Regions from separate parts of the Thiohalorhabdus sp. genome, predicted to be linked through region 1. Evidence: riboswitches for the same ligand, from Rfam matches in the RefSeq annotation. Region 1 holds a riboswitch; each other region holds the start of a gene.
The links. A riboswitch is a leader RNA that binds a small molecule or an ion and turns the genes downstream of it on or off. The one in region 1 is predicted to bind cobalamin.
Positions count from the first base shown of each region.

Region 1 (6,064 bases):
CCGAGCACCGTTACCCGGCCGGCCTCCGGCACCGCTAGCCCCGCCACCAGGTTGAGCAAGGTGGACTTGCCCACCCCGCTGGGCCCGAGCACGGCGGCCAGCTCGCCCCGGGCCAGGGTCAGGTCCAGGTCCTCCAGCAGGGGGCGGTCCGCGCCGGGATAGGCGAAGCGGACCCCCTCCAGACGCACGGCATGGGGTTCGGCGGCGGCTCGGGCCAAGGCGGTCTCCGGTGGGACGGGGAAAATTCACGCTACCGGCGGCCCGCCGGGGTTGCAAGGTCCGGCGTCCCGGAAAAAGCTGGGTGGAGAACCCGGTGGCGACCACCCGTACGCAAGGAGGCGGCCATGAACGACCTTCCCCGCCACTACGAGCACCTCCGGGAGGAATACCCCCGCTACCTGGAGGCCCTCGAGGACCTGGGGCAGGCGGCGCGCGACGCCGGCCCTCTGGAGGAGCGCACCACCAACCTGGTGCAGCTGGCCGCGGCGGCCGCGCTGGGGTCGGAGGGCGCCGTCCACAGCCACACCCGGCGCGCCCTGGAGGCCGGCGCGACCCCCCAGGAGATCCGCCACACCCTGGTGGTCCTCACCAGCACCATCGGCTTCCCCGCCACCTCCGCGGCCCTGAGCTGGGTGGAGGACGTGATCGGGGAGGGCTGAGCGCCCGGGAAGCGGGGGCGCACAAAAAACGCCGGGGAGCGTGCCCCGGCGTGGTCCCCTTTTGCCGTCCGCGGGGCGGACGGCCGCGGTCTCATCCCGGCCCTTCCCCTGGTGCCGCCGGCATCCCCGTGGCGCGGTGGCTCCCGGGCATCCGCCCGGCTGGATGGCCCCGAGGGAGTGCGCGGGCCGGGGGCGCTCCCTCCAGGGCCGAAACTACCTACCATTTGGTTTCGGATTGAGCGTAAGTCTCCTGCAGCCGGGGTTAGGCGTCAACCTACTGGATAACTGGGGAATTTTTAGCCTAGCTTCGTTTGCCTTCTGGGTGCCTAGAACGGCCTTCGACCACAACTCCTGTCCCGGGTGGGAGACACGCTCAACGAAACCAGCCTTGCTGGTGTGGGTTTTTGGGGTGAGGGTGGGCAAAAAAACGCCGGGGCAATTGCCCCGGCGCCCGGCCGTGAGGGGAGAAACGGCCTTGCAGGGTCAGGCGGCGTGCTTGCGGCCGCACTGCTTGTTGGCGGGCACGGCCTCGTCGATCCGCTTGGGATAGGGGAGGTCGAGGTTGGCCATGATCTCCAGGAACTCCTCGCGGCTCTTGTCCATCCCCAGGCGCGGGTTGCGCTCCTTCTCCTGGCCGATGGTGGAGACATGGCGGTGGTTGTAGTCGTGGCCGGGATAGACCAGGGTCCGCTCCGGCAGCGCGAACAGCTTGTTGCGCACCGACTCGAACAGGGCCTCGGCGTCGCCGTTCTGGAAATCCGTGCGACCGCAGCCGTCGATCAGCAGCGTATCGCCGGTCAAGACCATGTCCCCGACCACGTAGCTGTGGCTGTCGTCGGTGTGGCCCGGGGTGTAGAGGGGGTCGATGCGCACGCTACCCACCTCGACGGGCTCGCCCTCGCGCACCTGGAAGTCGGCGCAGTCCACCCCGCTCTGCTCCGGCAGGCCGACCCGGCAGCCGGTGCGCTCGCGCAGCTCGGTGTCGGCGGCCACATGGTCGGCGTGCACGTGGGTCTCCAGGACGTACTTCAGGGTCAGGCCGTGCTCCGCCAGGGCCGCCAGGTCGCGGTCCACCATGGAGGCCACCGGGTCCACGAGGACGGCCTCGCGGGTCTCCTCGTCGCCCAGCAGGTAGGTGTAGGTGGAGGTCTCGGGCTCGAACAGCTGACGGAAGATCATGGTTCTACCTCCTTGATCCCGGCTATGGGCGGGCCACTGGAGCGTTAGAGTATTAGCGTTTTCTTATTGACTTGGATGCCCATGGCCGGGCGAAGTTCCCGACCCTTTCCGTCAGCTTTCCGGAGGCAGGTCCAGGGGGCCGCGAGCCGGCATGGCCGGCCCCGGGTGCTAGTGGAACCGGTAGCCGATGCGGAAGCGCAGACCGGTGTAGTCCACGTCCCGGCCGTCCCAAACCCCCAGGCCCTCGGCGCGGGTGATCATGCCCATGGTGTAGAGCTCGCCGGGACCCTGGACGCCCAGGCTGAAGCCCCAACCCGGGCCCAGGCCTTCCCGGGTGTAGCGGTCGCCGTCCACCACCTGGCGGTGCAGGCCCAGGTGGGCGCCCACGAACATGGTGCGGTACCACGCCCGCCCCTCCAGCCCGAGAATGGCGTTGCGCACGGAGGGGTCTTCGGCCAAGTCGTCGCTGGTCTCCAGGGCAAGGCTGAAGAAGGGGTTCCAGGAGAAGGCGCCGTGCACCGGCACCTGATAGTCCAGCCCGAGATTGACCCCGTGACTGGCGTAGTCCCGGTCGGCGGGGGAGTCGCTGAAGCGGTTGTCGTGGAAGGCCAGGCCGCCGAAGAGACTGGGGCCGGCCACCGGCCCCGCGTGAGCGGCGGATGCGGCCAGGAGCAGGGCGGGCAGAAGGAAGCGGGACAGGGTCCGGGCAGGGCGCATGGTTCCTCCAGGGGCTGCGGTCTCGGGTACCGCGAAAACCTAGGGGATTTCCCGGATCCCTGCAACGCCCCTTGCCAGCGCCCCGCCATTACCCGTATCTTGAGTCCAATCTCCGGTTCACCCCCAAAATATTGGGTGTCGCAAGAGGGAACCCGGTGCGAATCCGGGACTGACGCGCAGCGGTGTTGGGGAACGAAAGCCGCACGAGGTCGCCGACCTCGGGCACTGCCCTTCGGGGTGGGAAGCCGCGGCCGTAGGCTGCCCCTGAGTCCGAAGACCTGCCGGAGAACCCCGTCCCAACGGGACGGGAACCCGCGAGCCTTCGCGCCGGCGTCCGGATTCCGGACCAGGGCTCCCGGGACCGGCGGGCCGCCGCGCCCCCGTGCCCCGGCCCCGCCGCGTTGGCTCCAATCGACCGATAACGCGCTTTTGCGGCGATTGGAGATCCCATGAGCAGCCGTTTCCCCCGTCCGGGCCCCTGCGTGGGCCCCGCCGTCCCGTCCTCCCTGGACTCCGTTTCCCCCCTCCAGCGAGCCACCGATCACCTGCGCCGTGTCCTGCGCCTGCAGGAAGGGACCGGGCCGGCCGCCGAGGCGCGGATCAGCGCCCAGGTGGAGGACCTGCTGCAGCGGCTCCCGGCCGATGCCCTGCCGGCTCCGGAGGACCTCGTCGACCAGCTGTGGGCCGTCCTGCTGGAGGCCGGCCAACCCTTGGCGGCCCGCTTCTTCCGCCCGTACCGCGCGGGGCGGGGCCCGGTCCTCTGGGTGCGGCGCCCCGGCACCGGCGCCGACCCCCTGGCCCGCGAGCGCGTGGAGGCGGTGCTGGAGCGCCGCTGCCGGGCCCTGGAGGATCCCCACCTGGACGGCCCCCGCATCCACCGGCTCTGCCGGGCCCGGTTGCGCGACGGCATGAGCGAGGCGGCGCTGGTGCGGGTGCTGGCGCTGACGAGCCCCGGCCAGGCGGCGGTGCTGGACCGCCTGGGGGTCACCGTCTAGGGGGACATCCGGGCGGCTACCTCCTCCCGCACCGCCTGGGCGGCCCGGGCCACCACCGCCTCCGCGGGTGGAGTCCGCGCATCGGCCTCTACCCCGACCACCACCCACTCCGACAGGACTCCCACCCGCCCGGCGAGGGCCAGGGCCTCCGCCAGCCCGAAGCCGTGGGAGGACAGGGGCTCGGCCGCCGGCAGCTCGTCCAGGTGGCGGAACCGGTGCAGGGTCCCCGGCGGGGCCCCGCTGCGCACCGCGTCCACCAGCACGGCGTGGCCGACGCCCTCCAGGTGGGGCAGCAGCCCCGGGCCCGGACGGTCCAGGGCGGCGAGCCGCACCGCCGGCCAGGACGCTTCCGCCTCCGCCCGCAGGGCCTCCACCACCGTCCACCCCACCCGGTCGCCGCCGAACGGCGAGCCGATGCCGAGCACGGCCACGGGGATCATTGGCGGTGGACGGTGAGGTCGAGGAAATGGGTGGCGCAGGAGATGCAGGGGTCGTAGTTGCGGATCACCCGCTCGCCGAGGAAGCGCAGCTCGTCGTCCGGGGCGTCGAGGCCGCGGGCTTCCAGGGTGGTGCGCAGGTCGTCCTCCATGCGCGCCTGGTTCTGCGCCGTGGGCGGCACGATGCGGGCGGCCGTCACGCGCCCGGCGTCGTCGGTCTCGTAGCGGTGCCACAGGACCCCCCGCGGGGCCTCGGTGGCCCCGTACCCCGTGCCGGCCCGGGGCGCGACCTCGGCGTAGGGCCGTTCCGGGACCCGGTAGTCGCCCAGCAGGCGCACCGCATCCACCAGGGCCGCGTGGATCTCCAGGGCCCGGGCAAGCAGGGAGTGGAAGGGGTTGGTGGAGGGCAGCGCCGGTCCCGTGTCCGCCAGCAGGGCCCGGGTGGGCGCGGGCAGCACGTCGGCGTTTAGGTTAAGCCGGGCGAGCGGGCCCACCAGGTAGGGCTCGCCGTGCAGGCGGGCGTGGAAGGCCGTGGAGTGGGGCACCTGCTCCTCGGTGACGTGGTCGGCGAAGGCGGCCACGGGGGCATCGAGGCCGGTGGAAGCGGCAATCCGGCCCCGGTTCATGGGGTAGTCGGCGCCGTTGCGCAGGGCCAGGCAGGGGAATCCCTGGCCGTTGTCCGGCAGACCGAATCCCGCCGCCCAGCGCGCCAGGGCCTCCGCCTCCGGGACGGCGGCCTCCAGGCGGCCCCGCAGGTCGGCAACGTCTGCGGCCTTTGGTGCGTGGTGGAAACCGCCCACCCGCGCCCCTACGGGGTGCACCGCCCGCGCCCCGAACAGGGCCATGAGCTCGTTGCCCAGGGCCTGCAGGCGCATGCCGCGGCGAACCTCCTCCGGGTGGTCGGCGGCCATGGCCAGGGCGCTGTCGTAGCCGAAGAAGTCCGGCAGGGCCAGCAGGTGGATGTGCAGGGCGTGGCTCTGGATCCATTCCCCGCAGTAGAAAACTCGGCGCATGGCGCGCACCCAGGCGCCGGGCTCCACGCCGAAGATGGACTCCAGGGCCTGCACGGCGCTCATCTGGTAGGCCACCGGGCAGATGCCGCATATGCGCGCCACCGCGTCGGCCACCTCGTGGTAGCCCCGCCCCTGCAGGAAGCGCTCGAACAGGCGCGGCGGCTCGAAGATGCGGAGCTTGAGGTCCGTGATGCGGCCGCCCGCGGCGTGCACCTCCAGGGCGCCCTCCCCTTCCACCCGGGCGAGCACCGGCACGTCGATGTCGATGCGGCGGGTGGGGTCGCTCACGGGCCTCCCCCGGCGCCCCAGCGCAGGCCGGCGCCGTGCAGGGGCTCGCGGTGGCTGTGGATGAAATGGAAGCGCCGGGCCACGTCCTCGCGCATCAGCCCCAGGCCCTCGAAGCGCCGTCCGAGGGCATCGGGATTGGGGTTCTCCGCCGGTCCGTAGCAGCCGTAGCAGTCGCGGCCGAAGGCGGGGCACAGGGCGCCGCAGCCGGTGACCGTCACCGGCCCCAGGCAGGGCTGGCCCCGGCTCACCAGAACGCAGACGTGGCCGGCCCGCTTGCACTCCATGCAGACCTTGTCCCGCTCCGGGACCGGGTCCACCCCCCACAACAAAGCCCGCACCGCGGCGAGCACCTGGCGGCCGTTCACCGGGCAGCCCCACAGCTCGTAGTCCACCGTCACGTGGTCGGCGATGCCGGTGGAGGTGGCCAGGCTCTCCACGTACTCCGGCGAGGGGTAGACGTCCGCCAGCCACTGCTTGCCGTCGTGGAGGTTGCGCAGGGCCTGGATGCCGCCGGAGGTGGCGCAGGCGCCGATGGGCACCAGGTAGCGGGTGTTGGCCCGGATCCTCTGGATCCGCTCCGCCTCCTCGGGCGTGGAGATGCTGCCCTCCACGAAGGCGATGTCGGTCTCCGCTTCGGGGGCCACCGGCCCGGCCTCGGCGAAGTGGACGAAGTCCACCAGCTCGGCGAGTCGCACCAGAGCCTCGCCGAGGTCCAGGAAGGCCAGCTGGCAGCCGTCGCAGGAGCTGAACTTGTGCACGGCCACCCGGGGCTTGGC
Region 1 is NZ_JBKGZG010000049.1:3,005-9,068, forward strand. Features, by position in the region: gene ACLFRB_RS10310 (ABC transporter ATP-binding protein) at 1-218, opposite strand, end outside; gene ACLFRB_RS10315 (carboxymuconolactone decarboxylase family protein) at 345-659, shown strand; gene ACLFRB_RS10320 (MBL fold metallo-hydrolase) at 1,143-1,838, opposite strand; gene ACLFRB_RS10325 (hypothetical protein) at 2,007-2,555, opposite strand; cobalamin riboswitch at 2,652-2,856, shown strand; gene ACLFRB_RS10330 (hypothetical protein) at 3,005-3,550, shown strand; gene ACLFRB_RS10335 (hydrogenase maturation protease) at 3,547-3,990, opposite strand; gene ACLFRB_RS10340 (Ni/Fe hydrogenase subunit alpha) at 3,987-5,288, opposite strand; gene ACLFRB_RS10345 (sulfhydrogenase subunit delta) at 5,285-6,064, opposite strand, start outside.

Region 2 (6,064 bases), on a different contig from region 1:
ACCCGGCCCGCCCGCTCCCGGTCCCCGGTGCGGCGCAGGCGGGCCAGGCCGCCGAAGCCCTCGCCCAGGGCCTGCCCCATCTCCCATACGGCCAGGGCCACCAGCACCGCCAGGGCCGCGAGCACCGGCTCCAGCAGCCAGCTCACGCCGGCATGGATCCACTGCACCAGCACCCCGTCAAACATGCCTTCCTCCGCTGCGTAATCCGTTGGTGAAGCCGCCGATGAGCAGGATCAGGGCTAGGGCCCCCGCGGCCCACAGGAACCAGGGCATCTCCCGGTCCTGGGATCGGCTTTCGCCGTCGCGGGCCTGTCGGCTGGTTTCCTGGGCGGCCTGCTCCTCCCCGGCCTGCTCCGGCTGGCTGGCCTGCTCGGGCTCGGCACCCTCTTCGGTCGCCTCCGGGACGGCCTCTTCTGCATCCTCCGACAGGGCTTCCGGGGACTGTTCCACCTCGGTCACCGAGCGCACCGCCGCCTCCTCCCCCTGGGGCTGCTTGCCGCCGGCGGCCTGGAGCTTGCTCTCCAGGTCCTGGGCAAGCTCCTCGTCGATCTGCCCCTTCACGTGCTCGAAGACGGGGTGCTTGGGCCGGGTGTGGCCGGAGCCGGGCAGGCCGTGCTCCACCACCGCCCGGGCCAGCTCCTCCGCCAGCTCCCGCCGGGTTTCCTGCGGGGCCTCCCAGAAGCCCTTGGCGATGGCCACGTTCATGATGGCGAGCATGTTGGTGCGCACCTGGGCGCGATTGCCCTCGGCCAGGAACCCGTCCAGGTCGAGGTCGTGCTTGTCGTCGAAGTAGACCGACTTCACCTCCTCCCAGACCCAGTCGTCGACGACCTCCGGGCTGGTAACCTGCCAGCCCCACAGGTGCTCCATGAACTTGGAGCCCATGGTGCGGGCGCCGCTGTAGCCATGCTGCATCTGGGCCTTGAGCCAGGCCGGATTGAGGAAACGGCCGCGGAGCTCCCCCAGGAGGGCGGCCTCAAGGTTCTGCATGCTCGGCTTTTCCGGGTTTGAATGGTCGATGATGCGGCTGGCCGGTGCCTCCCCGGTAACCTGCTCCACCGCCATGGACAGCCCACCCAGGTAGTCGAAGGCGTCGTTGTTGTCCAGCAGGCCGTAGAGATTGGAGGCCCGGCCAAGGTAGGTGCGCTCCACCCGGTCCAGGTTGCGGCGGAAGTCCCCGTGGGCGGCCTCGCCGGCGGAACCGGCGCCGTAGGCGTGGCCCATGCGGCGCAGGTAGGCATCGGCCACCTCATCGCGCTCCTCCCAGGACCCGGAGCGCTCGGCCATGCGGTTGACCCCGGCGCCATAGCTGCCCGGGGCGTCCCCGTAGACCCGCAGGATGGATTGATTGCCGGCTTCGTCCGGCTCGGCGCCCTCCTTCACCGCCCGCCGTGCGTCCGCCACCCAGTGGGCGGCCACCTGGTTGCGCTCCAGGGACTCCGTTCCGGCGCTGCGAAGCTCGCCCAGCGGCTTCAGGGCCGCTTCCAGGGCCGGGGTAAGCTCCGGGTGCTTTTCGCGGATGGTCTGGCTGGCACCGTCAAGCGCCAGACGCACAGCCTTGTCCAGCCAGGCGTTGAGGTTGCCGTACAGGTCGCGGAACAGCCCGGAGGTGGTGAACACCACATCGCGGCGGTAGCGGCCCTCCTCCAGGGGCTGGCGCTCGATGTCCTCGACGATGCCGCGGCTGTTCCACACCGGCTTGATGCCCAGCATGTCCAAGCCGAAGGCCACCATGGCGCCCTCGTCGCGCACCGTGTCCGAGGCCCACAGGACCACTGCCTCGCTACCACTCGGTCCTTCGTCCCTCCCTTCTTCGCGAGCATCGGCCGCCATGCGCTCGCCCATCTCCCAGCCCACGCGGCTGGGCAGCAGGTCGCCGTTCAAACCGTAGAAGTTGCGGCCGGTGGGCAGCACCTCGGGGGTACGGACCGGGTCGTTGCCCTTGCCCGGAGCGATGAAGCGGCCGTCCAGCCCGGCCAGAAGCCCGTCCACCTCCCGTCCGGGGGAGGATTTCAGGCCCTCCCGCCACTGGTCCTTGATCTCCCCGGACCCGGCCATGGACTCCAGCATCATCCGGCGCTCCTCAGCCTTCCACTCGGCACCGAAGATGTGGAGGCCCCGGGGCATGAATTCCTCCTGCATCTCCGTGAGGTGATGGCCCACCTCGTGCACCAGGAGGTCCCCACCCACCTCGTCCAGGGTCAGGTCGGGGTTGTCCCGCTCGGCGCGCAGCTCCGACTCCAGCTCCGAGACCATATCCAGCTCGGCGATCTTGTCACGGATGCCATCCAGCGCTCGCTCGCGAGCCGGGGTATTGCCCTGGCCTTCCGCCGACTCGAAGCTTTCCACCAGCCCCCGCAGCTCCAGGAGCTGGTCGTACAGGGGCGTGGTGGACAGCGGCGGCGTCAGGTGGTCCACCATCACCGCCAGGCCACGGCGCTTGGCCTGCAGGCCCTCCCCTACCCCGTCCACGATGTAGGGATAGACACCCGGGATATCCCCGGCGATGAGCCGCGAGTAATCGGTTTCGGTGAGCCCGGCCCGACGCCGTGGCAGGAACTCGTACGTGGAGTGCCGACCCAGGTGCACCAGGGCATCGGCCCCGAAGTCCTCCTTGAGCCAGTGGTAGTAGCCCAGGTACTGGTGCGGCGGCGGCACGGCCAGGTTGGCGTGCAGCAGCTCCTCGTTCACCTCCCAGCCGCGGGGTGGCTGGGGGCCGATCCAGACGTTGCCGAAGCGCAGCCCCGGAATGAGCATATCGTTGTCGTGGACCATGACCCGGCCCGGGGCCTCGCCCCAGCCGTGCAGGCCCTCGATACCGGTGTCCCGCAGTCCGGCCACCAGCTCTTGCGCTCGCTCCCAGCTCGCCTCCTCCCGCTCATCCAGCAGCGCCTCATACTCCGCGCGCAGCTGGTCCAGCAGGTCGCGGGCCCGCCCGGCGGCCCGGTGGTCCGTCCCTTCCAGCAAATGGCGAAGATCACCGTGCATGCGCTCCAGGAGATCCCGGCCCAGCTCCAAGCGCCCCTCCCGCTCGGCGGCACGCAGTGTCTCGTGCAAATACCCCAGGGGGCCATCGCGCATCTCGGCGCGAATGGCGTCGGGAAGTCCGGCGAACCATTCCTCATAGTCCGCGGCGGAGAGGGAGGGCACCTCACCGTGCAGACGCGCCAGCTCCTCGCGATCCTCGGGCAGGTTCACGCCGCGCTCCTGCATCCGCTCCAGCAGGTCCTCATGTGATTCGGGAAGCGGGCCGGTGGTATAGCCGGCCTTTTTGAGGTTGCGCAGGATGCGCAGCAGGGAGCGCGGCACGTCCAGATTGTCGGCGCCGATGTTGTGGCGGCCCGGCGGGTGGTTGTAGTAGAGGACGCCAATGCGCTTGTCGGCGTTATCGGTGCGCCGCAGGTGGACCCAGCGGGTCGCCCGCTCCGCCATGGCGGCCACCTCCCGGTCCACGGGACGGGTGGTGGCGAAGCGCAGGCCGGTACGCGAATCGGTGTGGGCGGGCCGGGCCGCGGCGAGGACCAACGGCTGGCCGACGCCCTGCAGCTCCGGCATGCCCACGCGGTAGTGGATGGAGTCCTGGGGCAGACCGTCCGCGGAGATCCGCCACTCCTGGCGGGTGCGGTCGGTGAGGCGGATGCCCTTGAGCACGGGAACGTCCAGCCCGTTAAGGGTCTCGGTAACCGCCTCGCGGCCATCGCTCCCACCCACCACGAAGTCCTGCAGGCTGATGACCGCCCCCAGCTCCGCAGGGGCGCTGACCTCCTCCAGACGCTCCACGGCCTGCTTGCTGGCCTCACCCCAGCGCGCCAGAACGGCGAAGCAGGCCGGACCCCGCTCTTCCACGGCCCCGCACAGGCTATCCAGCAGCGCACGGCTGCCCGCCTGATCGCCGTCGTCGTAGGCCAGCACGGCCACCGCCGGCTCGCCCTCGGGCAGGTCCAGCTCGTCGGCGGCCACCACCTGGCCGTCCCGGTAGTAGCGCAGGGGCTCCGCCGGGGCCGGCGGCGCTGCCTCCACATCCACCCCGCCTTCGGAGAGTAGCCAGGCCATCATCTCGGCGGTGTTGTCCGCCCCGCGTCCCCGCCAGTAGGCCCGGCCCCGCAGCCAACCGGCCTGCTCCGGATGCTTGGCAGCCAGGTCTTGGGTGAACTCCAGGGGGTCGTCGTCCGCCTCGGGGTCGGCGCTGATCACCTCCAGCCCCTCTCCGGACAGTTCGGCCAGGGGGTGCTCCCCGTCGAGCCGCGAGGCACGCACCAGGGAGCGGGTGCTGCTGACGATCAGTACCGGCGCCTCATCCGGCGGCGGGGATTGACGCAGAAGCCGCTCCAGGCGCGCGGCGGCCTCGTCAAACACCCCCGCCATGAACACGGCATCGGCCCCGGACCACAGTTCGGCGACCTCGGCGTCGGAGAGCTCCGAGAGCTGGGCCGGGGTTCTCAGCACCACCTCGTGGTCGGGGTGCTCCTCCAGATGGCGGTGGGCCCCGGCGGCGGCCACCTCCGCCGAGCGCTCCGAGACCACGCCCACCAATTTGGCGGCTTGTCCTGGGCCGGCCGTTAGCAGGGCGATAAGCCCCAGGGCCAGGCCGAGGAACGACTTGAGGGCGGCGCGGTGAGCCGCACACTGAGGGGACATGAAGCCTCCGCTGCACCGGTTTCAGGGTCGTGCAATTCCGGGCAGCGCGGGGGAAGCCGGTGGAAGGGCAGCGGCGCGTTGGGCCGGCCTCCGCACGTCGCGCCCCGCGACGCCGTCGGATCGGTGCTCCAGGCCGGTCTCCGGGCTGACGAGCTGGCGGAAGGCCGCCGGGCGATTCGCCTTCCCGCGCCCGCAGGCACAGTGGCAAATGACCGCCCAACACTCGCTTACCGTTGCGGGGGCAGCGCCGGTTCGGCTCAGAGGGCCGTCCGGACTTCCCGTTTCACCCCGGGCCAAAGGCCCTGGGGAACCTGGAGCGGATCGGTTGGCATCCCCGGCCTAGGACCCGGGGATTCCCGATAGCCTAAGGGGGCTCCGGTGAAGGGTCAACCGCGAGGATGGCCCGCTCGCGGGAGGGCCATTTCGTCCCTTCGCGGCGGCACCGGAAACGGGACGGGACCTACTCGCGGTCATGGAATCCCCGGGCGCCGGCCTCGCCCTGTTCCCGGCTCGCCCAGGGCAGCCTCCCCTCGATCTCCAGGTGCAGGGCCAGGACGAGGAAAGTCCGGATCAGGATGATCAAAGCGAGCATGAGGACGCTGTTCAGGGTGTAGTCGATGGCTACGGTCTTGATGATGTCGGCGGCCACCAGGAACTCCAGCCCCAGGATCAGGCCGCGCACGCTGCGCTGGCGGTAGTCCTGGTAGGCCTGATGGGAGGACCGGTGGCGCAGACGGACCAGATAGACGGCGGTGGCCACGATGAACCCGCCCAGGATGACCGCGATCCCCGCCCCTTCCAGGATCTGAACCAGGGCATTGACGATCTCCCGGAAGCCCATGGCCGACCCTCACCCAACCGGCCAGGCGGGGCCGAGCCCCAGGGACAGGGCGCTCACCAGGAGACGGGAACGGTTCATGCGTGCCTCGCCGCGCCGGGCCAGCCCTGGAGGCCGCCGAACCGGCAGCCGAAGGCGAGCAGGCCGGTCAGCCCCACCAGGGAGACCAGTAGAAACAGGGCAGGCCGGTTCGGCCGATCCGTCCTCCGCCATGGGTTCTCCGAGGAATGGATAGCGCCCCCCTGGTGTCCCAGGGAGGCTTTCCGGGTGGTGGGCCTTGCCGCTCAGGCGACCTCCTCAGCGGCCATGTTGGCCAAGCCGCTATAACCGTTCCAGACGATGTCATCGAGCGCCTCGTGGTTGCGGGGGATTGATGGATTCAACCGCGGTTTATCCCCTCGACTCCCCGCCCTGGACCGCCCCCGGATGGAAATGCTCCGAGAAGTATTTCTCCCCACCGTCGCAGAACAGGGTGACCACGGTATTCAGCTCGGGCCGATCCCGTTGGAGCTTCTTGGCCGCAAGCAAGTGGGCCCCCGAGCTGGGCCCCACGAAGCAGCCGTGCTGCTGGGCAATCCGCCGCATCTC
Region 2 is NZ_JBKGZG010000012.1:28,718-34,781, reverse strand. Features, by position in the region: gene ACLFRB_RS04450 (MotA/TolQ/ExbB proton channel family protein) at 1-185, opposite strand, end outside; gene ACLFRB_RS04445 (cobaltochelatase subunit CobN) at 178-4,638, opposite strand; cobalamin riboswitch at 4,752-4,968, opposite strand; gene ACLFRB_RS04440 (DUF1622 domain-containing protein) at 5,099-5,479, opposite strand; gene ACLFRB_RS04435 (PLP-dependent cysteine synthase family protein) at 5,867-6,064, opposite strand, start outside.
Region 2: linked by a shared signal. The riboswitch ahead of ACLFRB_RS04445 (cobaltochelatase subunit CobN) and the one ahead of ACLFRB_RS10330 (hypothetical protein) in region 1 are both predicted to bind cobalamin.

Region 3 (5,319 bases), on a different contig from region 1:
TCGGCGAAGTCGGCCGGCCCGGAGCGGTATGCCGCCAGGGCGCGCCAGGCCACTTCCTCCCTCTCCACCGTAAGCTCCGCCACGGTGAGAATGCGCTCCAGGACGCTGGCGATCTGTTCTTTGTCGTAGCCATAGGCCCCACGCAGAACCCAAACCAGCTCGCAGAGCACTACCTGAGCCACGAAGCCTGGCCGCTCGGGAGAGCATTCCTGCTCGAGGATGCGGGCCGCTGCTGCCGCCTGCTCCGGGTGATCTTCCGTCAGATAGCGGGCCAGGAGGTTGGTGTCGAGGGCAATCATCCGCCTGCACTGCCCTTCTCGATGGCCCGATCCATGTCCTCCAGGCTCACCGGCCGGGACGGCTTCGGCAGGCTTCCCCGAAGATCCCTGATGGAGAGGTGCTTGGGAATCAGCCGAACGGAGCCGTCCTCCTCCACCAGGAAGGTGACCCGGTCGCCGGTCTGGAGATGGAGCTGGTCCCGGAGATCCTTGGGCAGGGTGATCTGGCCCTTGCTGCTGATGGTCGCTTCCATGGCCTTACCTTGGGGAAAATTCCTTACTTTTCGGTAAGGAAAGCTTAGGAGCCGGTTGCGTCCAGGTCAATGCCCCGAGATTCCGGCTGCTGGCCGAAATCCGGTGCCCGATTTTGACGTCCCCGGGTGGCCCATGTAGGTTATTGGGCATCTTTTTGCCGGGGTGGCCCGGCAATGACAATCCAGAAAACCCGCCTCAGGTGTTCCGCGGCCCCGGCAGGGCCGCGGAATGAAACGGGAAGTCCGGTATGGCCCGCCTTGGGAGACCAGGGGAGCCAAAGCCGGCGCTGCCCCCGCAACGGTAGGCGAGTGACGGGACGGCCTTCATGCCACTGCGCAAAAGCGCGGGAAGGCGGCTGTCCCGGCGGTGTCCGAAGGGATCCGCCAGCTCGCCAGCCCGGAGACCGGCCTGGGGTTTCGGCTGCGGCGCTGCGGAGGGCGGTGCCGGGCGCGGACCTCCGCCTTCCCGTCCCGCCTGTGAAGTCCTCCGAGGTGCCCGGCCCGTGCGGGTGTGCACGTCTCAGGAGGACAACTTGCTTCATTCCCGTTTTCCGTACGCCGGAACCGTGCTGCTCGGCGCGGCCCTGCCCCTCGTTCCCGCCACCGCCGCGACCCCGCCCCAGCTGGAAGAGACCTTGGTGACCGCGAGCCGGACCCCCCAGGAACCCACCCGGACCCTGGCGGCCACCACGGTGATCGACCGGGACGACATCGCCAACAGCAACGCCCACGGTGTCCAGGACCTTCTGGAGCAGCGGGTCCCGGGCCTGCAGATGAGCAACAGCGGCGGGGCGGGAAAGGACTCCAGCGTCTTCCTGCGCGGCACCAACAGCGACCACGTGCTGGTGCTGGTGAACGGCATCAAGCAGAATTCGGCCACCACCGGCAAGGCGGCCTTCCAGCACCTGCCGGTGGAGCAGATCGAGCGCATCGAGGTGGTGCGCGGGCCCCGCTCCAGCCTGTATGGTGCCGAGGCCGTGGGCGGGGTGATCCAGATCTTCACCCGTCAGGGCGAGGAGGGGTTCCACCCCCATGCGGAAATCGGCTACGGCAGCCACGAGCACCGCGAGGCTAGCGCCGGGGTGCGGGGCGGCAGCGCCGACACCCGCTACAGCCTGGGCCTGGACCATGTGGCCACCGAGGGCATCGACGCCCTGGACGGAGGCAACCCCGACCATGACGGCTACGAGCGCACCGCCGCGTCGGCAAGCCTGGAGCAGGAGCTTTGGGCAGGGGGCGAGGTGGGGCTGGACTTCATGCGCGCCGAGGGAGTCACGGAATACGATAGCCCATCGGAGCCCGATGCCGATCAGGAGGACGAGATCGTCCAGCAGTCCGCCGCCGCGACCTTCCGCCAGTCCGTGGGGGCCGTCTGGGACACCCGGCTGCGGGTCGGGGAGAGCCGGGACGAGAGCGAGATCCTCAAGGACGGCGAACGGACCGACTTCCACGGGACCCGGCGGCAGGAGGCCTCGTGGAGCAACAGCCTCTATGTCACCGATTTCCAGGAGCTGGTGCTGGGAGCCGATTTCCGGGAGGACCGATTGGATTACGATTTGGAGTCCGGTGGCGAGTACGCCGAGGACAGCCGGTACAATCGGGCGGCGTTCGGCCAGTGGCTCGCCGACTGGCGCCCGGTGGAGGTCGGCCTCGGCCTTCGGCACGACGACAATGAGGCCTACGGCGCGCACACCACCGGCAACGCGAACCTGGGCTTCCGGCTTGCCGAGCGCTTGAAGCTGGTGGCCTCTTACGGCACGGCCTTCAAGGCTCCTACCTTTAATGACCTTTATTGGCCGGACGGCCGCTTTGGGTTTTTCGGTAACCCCGATCTGAAACCGGAGGAATCCCGCACCGCGGAGCTGGGCCTGGAGGGTCGGGCCGGCTGGGGGAGCTGGGAGCTGCGGGCCTTCGAGACCCGGGTGGAGGAGCTGATCGTCAACGTGGACACCAATAATGACGGCTGGGTGGATACCCCGGAGAATCTCGCCGAGGCCCGCATCCGCGGCGCCGAGCTCTCCGCGGACCTGCACAAGGGCGGCTGGCGCGTGCGTCCCTCGGTGACCTATCTGGAGCCCGAGGACGAGGAAACCGGCAACCAGCTGCCCCGTCGGGCCAAGGCCAGCGGCACCCTGGACGTTCAGAAGACCTGGACGGACCGGTGGGCCTTCGGCGGCACCGTGGAGGCCAAGGGCAAGCGCTACGACGGGGTGGAAAACACCGACGAGCAGGAGATGCCCGGCTACGCCCTCCTGCACCTGCGGGGCTCCCGCGCCCTGGGGGATGCCTGGCGCTTGGAGGTGGAGGCCAACAATGTCCTGGATAAGGACTACGAAAGGGTGCAGGGCTACAACACCCATGGCCGGGAATTCTTCGTGAGCCTGAGCTATGGGGCGCACTAGGCCCGCTTTCCAAGGGGGCGTCCGCAGGGCGCCCGTTCCCCTGTTCCTTCGGACCGTGGCGGCCCTGGCCGCCGCGGTCTTGCTGGGGATGCCGGCCGGCGTGGCGGGGGCCGCCGACCGGCCCACCGTGGTTTCCATCAACGCCTGCACCGACCAGCTGGTGCTGGGGCTCGCGGATCCGGAGCAGATCGCCTCTGTCTCCAACCGTGCGCGCAGTCCGGCCTTCTCCTATATGTCCGAGGAGGCCGCGGCATATTCGGTGAACCACGGCCACGCCGAGGAAGTGCTGGCCCAGGATCCGGACTTGGTGGTCTCCGGGCCCTACACCAAGCGGGAGACGCGGGAACGGCTGGATGATTTGGGGTACCGCGTGGTCACCCTGGACAGCCCCAAGGACTTCCCCGCCATCCGCGACAACATTCGGAGGATGGCCGAGCTCTTGGGCCACCCGGAGCGGGGGGAGCGGCTCGTGGCCGGAATGGACCGCACGCTGGAGGCGGTGTCCGAGCGCCTGCCGCCTCCGGAGGAGCGGCTGCGGACCCTGGCCGTGCGGCCCAACGGTGTGACCGTGGGTGAGGGCGCCCTGCTGGACACCCTTATTCAGGCGGCCGGGCTGCGCAATGTGGGGCGTGAGGTGGGGGCGGGCTCTTACAAGGAGTTCCCGCTGGAGCACCTGGTCAGCACCCGTCCGGACTTCCTGATCCTGGCAGGCTTCGCCGATGCGGAGCCCTCCCTGGCGCAGGGGGTGATGCAACACCCGGTTTTCGCTTCATTGGAGACGCGCCGGCCCCGCATGTGGCTCCCGGGCCGACTCTGGAACTGCGGTGGCTGGTTCAACGCCAAGGCAGTGGCCCGTCTGGCCGAGCATGCCTACGGGATCCAGGTCTCCGACCCCGGGAAGCTGGGACTTTGAGGAGAAAGGACAGGCATGGGTACCGATAGCGGGATGCGAGCCTCCGGGGGCGTACCCCCCGGCGGGATCCATGGGGGGACGGGACGCTGGCTGCTGACGCTGCTGGGGGCGGCGGTGCTCGCTCTGAGCGTGGCCAGCCTGGGGCTGGGCCCCGTGGCCCTTGCCCCCGGTCAGGTCTGGCAGGCCCTGTGGGCCCCGGATTCCACCGCCGAGGCCCTCATCGTCCAGGAGCTGCGCCTGCCCCGCACCCTGCTCGGCGTGGCCGTGGGGGCGAGCCTGGGCATCGCCGGGGCCGGGCTGCAGGGCCTGCTGCGCAACCCCCTGGCGGAGCCCGGGGTACTGGGCATCTCCAACACCGCCGCCCTGGGGGCCGTGGTCACCCTCTACACCGGCGTGGCCGCTGCCGTGCCCCTGGCCCTGCCGGCCGCCGCCATGGCCGGTGCCCTGCTGTCGCTGGTGCTGCTCTATGGCCTGGCCGGCCGGGAGGCCAACGTCCAGACCCTGATCCTGGCCGGGGTGGCCATCTCCAGCCTGGCCGGTGCGCTCATCTCCGTGGCCCTGAATCTGGCGCCCAGCCCCCACGCCACCACGGAGATCCTGTTCTGGCTGCTCGGCTCCCTGGCCGACCGCGGCATGGACCACGTGGCCTGGGGCCTGCCGTTCATGGCCGCGGGGGTGGCGCTGCTGCTTTCCGCCGGCCGTGCCCTGGACGCCCTGAGCATGGGCGAGGAGACCGCCCGAAGCCTGGGCTTCAACCTGAACGCCTTGCGGTTCCGCATCATCACCGGGGCCACCCTGGCGGTGGGCGCCGGGGTGGCGGTCTCAGGCAGCATCGGCTTCGTCGGCCTGGTGGTGCCGCACCTGCTGCGGCCGCTGGTGGGCTATCAGCCCGCCCGCCTGCTCCCCGCCAGCGCCCTGGGGGGCGCCATCCTGCTGCTGCTCGCCGATCTGGGACTGCGCTTCTCCCCGGACCTGGACCTCAAGCTGGGTGTGGTCACGGCCCTGGTGGGGGCGCCGTTCTTCCTCCACCTGGTGCTCAAGACGCGGAGGATGACGGTTTGAGCCTGGAAGCGGAGGTCCTGACCCTGGCCCAGGGCGGCCGGGCGGTAGTGCACGGGGTGAGCCTGACGCTGCAGCCGGGGGAGGTGGCCGCCATCCTCGGTCCCAACGGTGCCGGCAAGAGCACCCTGCTGCGCGCCCTGGCCGGCCTGCACGCCCCGGAGCAGGGCGAGGTGCGCCTGAACGGCGCGCGCCTGGACCGCATGCGTGGCCGCGACCGCGCCCGGGAGCTGGGCTACCTGCCCCAGGCGGCCACCGTGCACTGGCCGCTGCCCGTGGAGCGGGTGGTGGCCCTGGGCCGGCTGCCCCACCTTGGGCCCTGGCAGCGCCTGGGCAGCGCGGACGCCTACGCCGTGGACCGGGCGCTGGCCGCCACCGGGGTGGAGGCGCTGCGCGACCGGCCGGTGACCCAG
Region 3 is NZ_JBKGZG010000012.1:49,187-54,505, forward strand. Features, by position in the region: gene ACLFRB_RS04545 (PIN domain-containing protein) at 1-299, opposite strand, end outside; gene ACLFRB_RS04550 (AbrB/MazE/SpoVT family DNA-binding domain-containing protein) at 296-532, opposite strand; cobalamin riboswitch at 714-960, shown strand; gene ACLFRB_RS04555 (TonB-dependent receptor domain-containing protein) at 1,066-2,934, shown strand; gene ACLFRB_RS04560 (ABC transporter substrate-binding protein) at 3,035-3,847, shown strand; gene ACLFRB_RS04565 (FecCD family ABC transporter permease) at 3,881-4,909, shown strand; gene ACLFRB_RS04570 (ABC transporter ATP-binding protein) at 4,906-5,319, shown strand, end outside.
Region 3: linked by a shared signal. The riboswitch ahead of ACLFRB_RS04555 (TonB-dependent receptor domain-containing protein) and the one ahead of ACLFRB_RS10330 (hypothetical protein) in region 1 are both predicted to bind cobalamin.